2 regions of the Streptomyces sp. NPDC016640 genome follow, and region 1 is predicted to be linked to the other one. Evidence: predicted binding sites of a transcription regulator. Region 1 holds the regulator's gene; the other holds the start of a gene.
What was found. The regulator HspR, encoded in region 1, represses chaperone genes until heat shock. The targets are predictions, from matches to a motif close to TTGAGNNNNNNNNNCTCAA.
Positions count from the first base shown of each region.

Region 2: a site for HspR is predicted at 2,603-2,621, ahead of lon (endopeptidase La). Genes of this name have one in related genera too.

Region 1 is NZ_JBIBRG010000011.1:257,232-261,601, forward strand. Features, by position in the region: gene ACF07S_RS23355 (LuxR C-terminal-related transcriptional regulator) at 1-194, opposite strand, end outside; gene ACF07S_RS23360 (sugar ABC transporter substrate-binding protein) at 312-1,418, opposite strand; gene ACF07S_RS23365 (heat shock protein transcriptional repressor HspR) at 1,693-2,142, opposite strand; gene dnaJ (molecular chaperone DnaJ) at 2,148-3,326, opposite strand; gene grpE (nucleotide exchange factor GrpE) at 3,363-4,034, opposite strand; gene dnaK (molecular chaperone DnaK) at 4,031-4,370, opposite strand, start outside.
Region 2 is NZ_JBIBRG010000001.1:140,420-144,789, reverse strand. Features, by position in the region: gene ACF07S_RS00665 (ATP-binding protein) at 1-924, opposite strand, end outside; gene ACF07S_RS00660 (response regulator transcription factor) at 921-1,661, opposite strand; gene ACF07S_RS00655 (spermidine synthase) at 1,784-2,476, opposite strand; gene lon (endopeptidase La) at 2,644-4,370, shown strand, end outside.

The sequences.
Region 1 (4,370 bases):
GGCGGGGTCGGCACCAGCCAGTCCATGTCGTCGGGGTCCGGGTGCAGCAGGGCCAGCTCCAGCAGGCAGGGCGCCGGCTCCGCGTCCCGGCGCGGCACGCGTCCGCGCCGTACGGCCCGGGAATACACGCGATCCCCGGTCTCGCACAGTCGGTCAGCACCGTGTGGGTGCTCGTCCGTCCCGTGCCCGGCCATCGCCCGTTCCACCCCCGGTTCAGCCACTTTCCGCAGCGCAACTATGCGCGGCCGGAACCGGCTGTGCAATACGGCTCCGCCCGGTGCCGGCGGGGTGGCCGAATAACGCCGGAGCGGTCAGACGAGGTCGAGCGCCGCGCAGGCCGCCCGGTACTTCGCGGTGCAGATGTCCGACACCTCGTAGATCCCGTCGGCGACGACGGTGTCCCCGATGTTCTCCTTGGTCAGCGCCACCACCGGCACCAGCTGCGCCGGGATGTCCTTGGTGGTGGGGCTGTCCACCCGCTCCCGGGTCAGCGCGTCGAACTGGATGTCCCGGCCCTGGACCTTCGCCACCGCCATCTCGGCGGCGCTCTCGGCCTCCTCCGGGTATGACTTGTACACGCTCATGTACTGCTCGCCGGCGAGGATCCGCTGCACCGCCGCGAGTTCCGCGTCCTGGCCGGTGATCGGGGGCAGCTCGGTCACGCCGGCGGCCTTCAGCGCCTCGACGATGCCGCCCGCCATGCCGTCGTTGGCGGAGTAGACCGCCTCGATGTTCTCCGCGCCGAGCGCGTTGATCGCCTCGGCCATGTTGGCCTCGGCGTTCTCCGGCTTCCAGTCCTTGGTGTCGAAGGACCGGGCGATCGTCACCTTGCCCTTGAACTCGGACATCGCGCCCGCCTTGAACTGCTTGGCGTTCGGGTCGGTCGGGGAGCCGTTCATCATCACGATCTTGTCGGTGATGCTGAGGTCCTCCCCGAGGGACTCCAGCAGGGAACGGCCCTGCACCTCGCCGACCAGCTCGTTGTCGAAGGAGATGTAGGCGTCGATCGGACCCTCGGCCAGCCGGTCGTAGGCGATGACCGGGATGCCCGCGTCCTTGGCCTTCTGCACGCCGTCCGCGATGGCGTGCGCGTCGACCGCGTCCAGCACGATGACGTCGACCCTGTCGTCGACCATCTGCTGCAGCTGGCTCGCCTGCTTCCCGGCGTCCGCGTCGGCGTTGGCGTAGTCGACCTTGCCCTTGTTGCCGGTGAGGGTCTGCACCTTCGCCTTGAAGATGGGGTAGTCGAACTGCTCGTACCGGGTGTTGGCCTTCTCCGGGAGCAGCAGACCGACGGTGATGTCGTCCCCCTTGGCCGGGCTCGCGTCGTCGCTGCTTCCCGTCGCGTTGAGCACGCCGCAGCCGGCGAGCATGACGGACACGGTGGTGGCGGCGACGGACATGGCGATACGGCGCATGCGAGGGCTCACTTCAGTGCGTTCCGGACGTGGGCACAGCTTTTCGGCCTACGTGACTGAAAAGCCAACGCTTCAGTCCCCACTGGCGTCAAGGCCAACCACTTAACGAGATGGACACGGCACGACGGGCTGAACTCGTGACGGACCTGCGGACATCAGGAGGGGGCCACCTGAACGCGCGGCCACACAATAATCACACATGTGTGCGCACAGACGGAGCGGGGCCCGGAGGTTCGGTGAACCTCCGGGCCCCGCGCGGTACTTCACACCACGACTAGTCCGCCTGCTGCCGCTTGGGTCTCCACACCACCAGCGCGCTGGTCTGCTGCACCTCCTGGTACGGGACCAGATCGCGCCGGTAGGAGGCGTGCACCGCGGCCTCGCGCTGCCGCATCGCGGCCGCCGCGCCGTCGAGGGCGTCCTCCAGTTCGGCCACGCGGGCCTGGAGGGCGGCGACCTGGTTCTCCAGTTCGATGATGCGCTTGATCCCGGCCAGGTTGATGCCCTCGTCCTGCGACAACTGCTGCACCTGACGGAGCAGTTCGATGTCACGGGCCGAGTAACGGCGCCCCCGGCCCGCCGTGCGGTCCGGGGACACGAGCCCCAGCCGGTCGTACTGACGCAGGGTCTGCGGGTGCAGGCCGGAGAGCTGGGCCGCCACCGAAATGACGTAGACCGGGGTCTCCTGGGTCAGTTCGTACGGATTGCGTCGACGGCCGTCCACTGAAATCAAGCTCCCTTCGCGGCCTGGAACAGATCCGCCCGCGGATCCTCGTCCGCGGTCGCCTCGCGATACGCCTCCAGCGCGTCACGAGCCTTCCCCGACAGGTCCTTGGGAACACTCACCTCCACGGTGACCAGCAGATCGCCGCGGGTGCCGTCCTTGCGGACCGCGCCCTTGCCCCGGGCGCGCATGGTGAGGCCGTTGGGCGTGCCCGGCGGCAGCTTCAGCGTGACCGGCGGACCGCCGAGCGTCGGGACCCGCACCTCGCCGCCGAGCGCCGCCTCGGGGTACGTGACCGGGACGGTGACGGTGAGGTTGTCGTCCTTGCGGCCGAACACCGGGTGGGTGCCGACGTGCACGACGACGTACAGATCGCCGGCCGGACCGCCGCGCTCGCCCGGCGCGCCCTTGCCGCGCAGCCGGATCCGCTGGCCGTCGCTCACCCCCGCGGGGATGCGCACCTGCATCGTCCGCGAGGACTTGGCCCGGCCGCTGCCCTTGCAGATGTCGCAGGGCTCCTCCGCGATCAGACCGCGGCCCTTGCAGTCGGGGCAGGGGTCGGTGAGCGAGAAGCCGCCACCGGAGCCCCGCGCCACCTGGCCGGTGCCGACGCAGGTCGGGCACACGCGCGGTGTGCCGTTCTTGTCGCCGGTGCCCGAACAGGCCTTGCACGCCGCCTGTGACGACATCCGCAGCGGGACGGTCGCGCCCTCGATCGCCTCGGTGAAGCTGAGCGTCACCTCGGACTCGATGTCCTGGCCGCGCCGGGGCTGGGTACGCGTGGTGCCGCCCGCGCCGCCGCGGTTGAACAGGCCCCCGAAGACGTCACCGAGGCCGCCGCCGAAGCCGCCGCCCGCCTGCCCGCCGGGCTGCCCCCCGAAGAGGTCGCCCAGGTCGAAGTTGAAGGAGCCGCCGCCCGCGCCGGGCCCCGGACGGAAGCCGCCGTTGCCGAAGAGCGCGCGCGCCTCGTCGTACTCCTTGCGCTTCTTGGGGTCGCCGAGGATGTCGTTCGCCTCGGAGATCTCCTTGAACCGCTCCTCCGCCTTGACGTTGCCCTTGTTGGCGTCCGGGTGGAACTCGCGGGCGAGCTTGCGGTACGCCTTCTTGATCTCGGCCTCGGTGGCGTCCTTGGGGACGCCGAGGACCTTGTAGTAGTCCTTCTCGATGAAGTCCTTGGTGCTCATCCCCGACGCCCCTCCTTCCCTGCGTGAGTGTCGACGTCAGCCCTCCTCCGGGCCACCGCTCTCCTTGGTCTCCGCCGGCTCGTCCTCGGCCTCGGTGCTCTCCTCGGCCGGCTTGACCGTCTGCGCGCCCGGCTGCGGCTCGGCGACGGCCACCCGCGCGGGGCGGATGGTGCGCTCGCCGATGCGGTACCCGGGCTGCAGGATCGCCACGCACGTCGTCTCGGTGACGTCCGGCGCGTAGCTGTGCATCAGGGCCTCGTGGATCGTCGGGTCGAAGGGCTCGCCCTCCTTGCCGAACTGCTGGAGGCCCATCTTGGCGATGATCGTTTCCAGGGATTCCGCGACGGACTTGAAGCCGCCGACCAGTTCGCCGTGCTCCCGTGCGCGGCCGACGTCGTCGAGCACGGGCAGCAGCTCGGTCAGGAGGTTCGCGACGGCGATCTCCTTGACCGCGATGCGGTCGCGCTCGACCCGGCGGCGGTAGTTCTGGAACTCGGCCTGGAGGCGCTGCAGGTCCGCCGTGCGCTCGCCGAGCGCCGTGCGGGCCTGGTCCAGCTGGGCCACCAGCGCCGCGTTCTGGCCCGCGTCCCCGGCCGGGGCCGCCCCCTCCTCCGCGGAGGGGGTGGGGGCGGCCTTCGGCTCGGTGTCGTCGGAGGGGACGTCGGGCTGCTGCGACTGCTCGTCGAAGCCCGGGGTCTCCTCGGTCACGCCGCACCGTCCTTACGGTCCTCGTCGACGATCTCGGCGTCGACGACGTCGTCGTCGGCCCTGGCCTCGCCGGCGTCCGCGGACGCGCCGCCGGCCGCCTGGGCGCCCTGGGCGTCGGCGTACATGGCCTGGCCCAGCTTCTGGGAGACGGCGGCGACCTTCTCCGTGGCGGTGCGGATCTCGGCGGTGTCCTCGCCCTTGAGCTTCTCCTTCAGCTCGGCGACGGCGGTCTCGACCTCGGTCCTGACCTCACCGGGGACCTTGTCCGTGTTGTCCGCGAGGAACTTCTCCGTCTGGTAGACGAGCTGCTCGCCCTGGTTGCGGGCCTCGGCGGCC
Region 2 (4,370 bases), on a different contig from region 1:
GACGCGGTGCCATTCGGTCCGCGGAATGCCGGGCCCCTCGTCCAGCACCTCCAGCTCCAGCGACTCCGGCTGCGCGCCGCGCCGCGCCCTGACCGTCACCCGGCCGTGCGGCGGGCTGTGCTTGACCGCGTTGTCGATGAGGTTGGCGACGACCTGGTGGATACGCTCCGGATCGGCGTGCGCGACGAGCTCCGGCGGGGAGACGTCGAGGTGCAGATGGACGTCCGTACGGGTGTGGCTGCCCGATCCGGAGGCCATGCCCGCGCGGGCCGACGCGACCATGTTGGCCTCCTTCAGCACACCGGACAGGTACGGCCACACCTCGAACCGGCGCTTCTTCAGCGGGACCACGCCGTTGTCCAGGCGGGACAGGTCCAGCAGCGTCTCCACCAGGCGACCCAGGCGCTCGGTCTGCTTCAGGGCCGTGCGCATCGTCTCGGGGTCGGCCTCGGTGAAACCGTCGACGATGTTCTCCAGCACCGCGCGCAGGCCCGCGATGGGGGTGCGCAGCTCGTGCGAGACGTTGGCCACCAGCTCCTTGCGCTGGCTGTCCTGCGCCTCCAGCTCGTCGGCCATGGCGTTGATCGTCTGGGCCAGGTCGCCCAGCTCGTCGCGGCGGTTCTCGCGCACCCGGCGGGTGTAGTCGCCGTGCGAGATGGACCGGGCCACGGCGTTCATGTCGTCCAGCGGCGCGGTGAGCGAGTGGGCCACGAACTGCGTGATGAGCAGCGTGGCGATCATCGAGAAGACGGTGATGAAGCGCAGCTCGGTCTTGGTGTGCACGGCGATCACCGACAGACCCGTGGTGATCAGCACCGAGACGACGACCAGCGCGCCCAGCTTGGTCTTGATCGAGAACGGGCGTACAGCGCCCCAGGGCTGCGGTTCCCCGGGGCCTCTGCGTCCGGCCGGCCCGTCGCTCATGGCGTCGGCGTCTCCAGGGCGTAGCCCACGCCGTGCACGGTGCGGATGCGCTCGGCGCCGATCTTGCGGCGCAGCGCCTTGATGTGGCTGTCGACGGTCCGGGTGCCGGAGGCGTCCGCCCAGTCCCAGACCTCGGCCAGCAGCTGCTCCCGGGAGAGCACCGCGCGGGGCGTGTTCGCCAGGCACACCAGCAGGTCGAACTCGGTGGGCGTCAGGTGGACGTCCTCGCTGCGCACCCGCACCCTGCGCTGCGCGTGGTCGATCTCCAGTTCGCCCAGGCGCAGTATGCCGCTGCGCGGGGTGGTGGCGGCGAGGGCCGCCCGCTCCATGCGGCGCAGCAGCACATGCACGCGTGCCGCCAGCTCCCGCATGGAGAAGGGCTTCGTCATGTAGTCGTCGGCGCCGACGCCCAGCCCGACCAGCATGTCGGTCTCGTCGTCGCGCGCGGTGAGCATCAGCACCGGCACCGGCCGCTGGGCCTGTACGCGCCGGCAGACCTCCAGGCCGTCGAAGCCGGGCAGCATGATGTCGAGGATCAGCAGATCGGGCTGCCAGGCCTCCGCCGTGTCCACCGCGGACGGACCGTCGCCCGCCGTTTGCACCAGGAATCCCTCGGCACGAAGGCGGGTCGCGATGGCGTCCACGATCGTCGCGTCGTCCTCCACCACCAGAACCCTGCGCTGAGCGCCGGGGGTGGTCGTCGCCGTGCCGTTGTGGGAGGTGTGTGTCTGCTCCATCGCCCGCCCCTGAGGTGTGCTTTTCGAATCAGTGGGGTGATCCGTCATCTGCGCATGACTGCGATTGACGCTTTAATGATCGGCGTCAGGGCAGCAGCGTACGGGGAGTCACCGCGCCTTTGCTATTCAGGGCGGACGCCGATGTGCACGACGTCCGGAACGCCCCGGGCAACGGGGATCTCTTCGGTACGCACCTGCTGGAACCCGGCATTCCGCAAGGTTCCTTCGAATTCCGGCGACGGCTTCGCGGACCACACCGCGAGTACGCCGCGCGGTCGCAACACCCGTGCGCAGCTTGCCAGTCCGGCCGGTGAGTAGAGCCCCTCGTTCCCTTCTGTGACGGTCCAGCCGGGTCCGTTGTCGATGTCGAGGCACAGGGCGTCGAATGTGTCGGACGTCTCATTGACGTACTCGACGAGATCCGCATCGACGATCCGGGTGCGCGGGTCGGCGAGGGCCCGGGCGGAGAGCTCGGCCAGCGGGCCCCCGCGGTGCCAGTCGATGACGGCCGGTTCGCGCTCCACCACGGTGATCCGCCCCCAGCGGGGCTGCGCGGCGGCGTGGGCGAGCGAGAAGCCGACCCCGAGTCCGCCGATGAGGACGTGCGGGCGGGGCCCCCCGGGAGCGCCGGCCGCGTCGAGGGCGGCCAGGGCGGCGTCGACGAGCCGCCGCTCCGAACGGCCGTCGGAGGTGTCCATCAGGAAGCAGCCGTTGGCGATGATCTGCAGCAGGCCACCGTGCCGCCGCAGCACCACTTCGCCGTACGGGCCCTCGCGGCGGTCCAGGACTTCGGGAATGTCGTACGGGGTGGACATGTGTTCATCCAAGCAGCTCCGTTCTCCCGGCGGTCACGGCCTCGTGGCGGTCACGGCCTCCTGGCGCCCGGAAGATGATCGCTCAGAGCGAACGCGGTCCCGGGAACATTCGTCGGCTCACGAGCATTGAGTCGGCATAGCTCAACTTGACTGCCGAAGGGGAGATCATGGCTGCTGAGTCCACACCACTCGCCCTGCCTGTGCTGCCGCTCGACGACGAGGTCGTGCTGCCCGGGATGGTGGTTCCGCTGGACCTGAGCGATTCCGAGGTGCGCGCCGCGGTGGAGGCCGCCCAGGCCGCCGCCGGGACCACACAGGGAAAGCCCAGGGTGCTCCTGGTGCCACGCGTCGACGGGACCTACGCCGGCACCGGTGTGCTGGGCACGGTCGAGCAGGTCGGCCGGCTGGCCGACGGTGACCCGGGCGCCCTGATCCGCGGCCGCGGCCGGGTACGGATCGGCGCCGGGACCACCGGGCCGGGCGCGGCGCTGTGGGTGGAGGGCACCCGGATCGACGAGAGCGTGCCGGAGCCGCTGCCGGGACAGGTCGCCGAACTGGTGAAGGAGTACAAGGCGCTCGCCACCGCCTGGCTGCGCAAGCGCGGCGCCTGGCAGGTCGTCGACCGCGTCCAGGCGATCGACGACGTCTCCGCGCTCGCCGACAACTCCGGATACTCGCCGTTCCTGACCACCGAGCAGAAGGTGGTCCTGCTGGAGACCACCGACCCGGTGGCCCGGCTGAAGCTCGCCACCCAGCAACTGCGCGACCACCTCGCCGAGCAGGAGGTCGCCGAGACCATCGCCAAGGACGTCCAGGAGGGCGTCGACAAGCAGCAGCGCGAGTTCCTGCTGCGGCGTCAGCTGGAGGCCGTCCGCAAGGAACTGCGCGAGCTGAACGGCGAGGCGGGCAAGGACCCCGCCGAGGAGTCCGACGACTACCGGGCCCGGGTGGAGGCCGCCGACCTGCCGGAGAAGGTCCGCGAGGCCGCGCTCAAGGAGGTCGACAAGCTGGAGCGCGCCTCCGACCAGTCGCCCGAGGGCTCCTGGATCCGCACCTGGCTCGACACGGTCCTGGAGATGCCGTGGAACGAGCGCACCGAGGACGCCTACGACATCCGGGGCGCCCAGGCGGTCCTCGACACCGAGCACGCCGGTCTGCAGGACGTGAAGGAGCGCATCACCGAGTACCTGGCGGTGCGCAAGCGGCGCGCCGGCCGGGGGCTGGGCGTGGTGGGCGGGCGGCGCGGCGGCGCGGTCCTCGCGCTGGTCGGTCCGCCCGGCGTCGGCAAGACCTCCCTCGGCGAGTCCGTGGCCCACGCGATGGGCCGCAAGTTCGTCCGGGTGGCCCTGGGCGGCGTCCGCGACGAGGCCGAGATCCGCGGCCACCGGCGTACGTACGTCGGCGCGCTGCCCGGCCGGATCGTCCGGGCGATCAAGGAGGCCGGGTCCATGAACCCGGTGGTGCTCCTCGACGAGATCGACAAGGTGTGCTCGGACTTCCGGGGCGACCCGGCCGCGGCCCTGCTGGAGGTCCTCGACCCGGCGCAGAACCACACCTTCCGGGACCACTACCTGGAGGTCGAGCTGGACCTGTCCGACGTGGTCTTCCTCGCGACCGCCAACGTGCTGGAGGCCGTCCCGGAGGCACTGGCGGACCGCATGGAGATCGTCCGCCTGGACGGCTACACCGAGGACGAGAAGATCGTCATCGCCCGCGACCACCTGCTCCCGCGCCAGCTGGAGCGGGCCGGGCTGGACAAGGACGAGGTGGGCATCGACGAGGGCGCGCTGCGCAAGCTGGCCGGCGAGTACACGCGTGAGGCGGGGGTGCGCACCCTGGAGCGGTCCGTCGCGCGGCTGCTGCGCAAGGTCGCGGCCCAGCACGAACTGGGCGA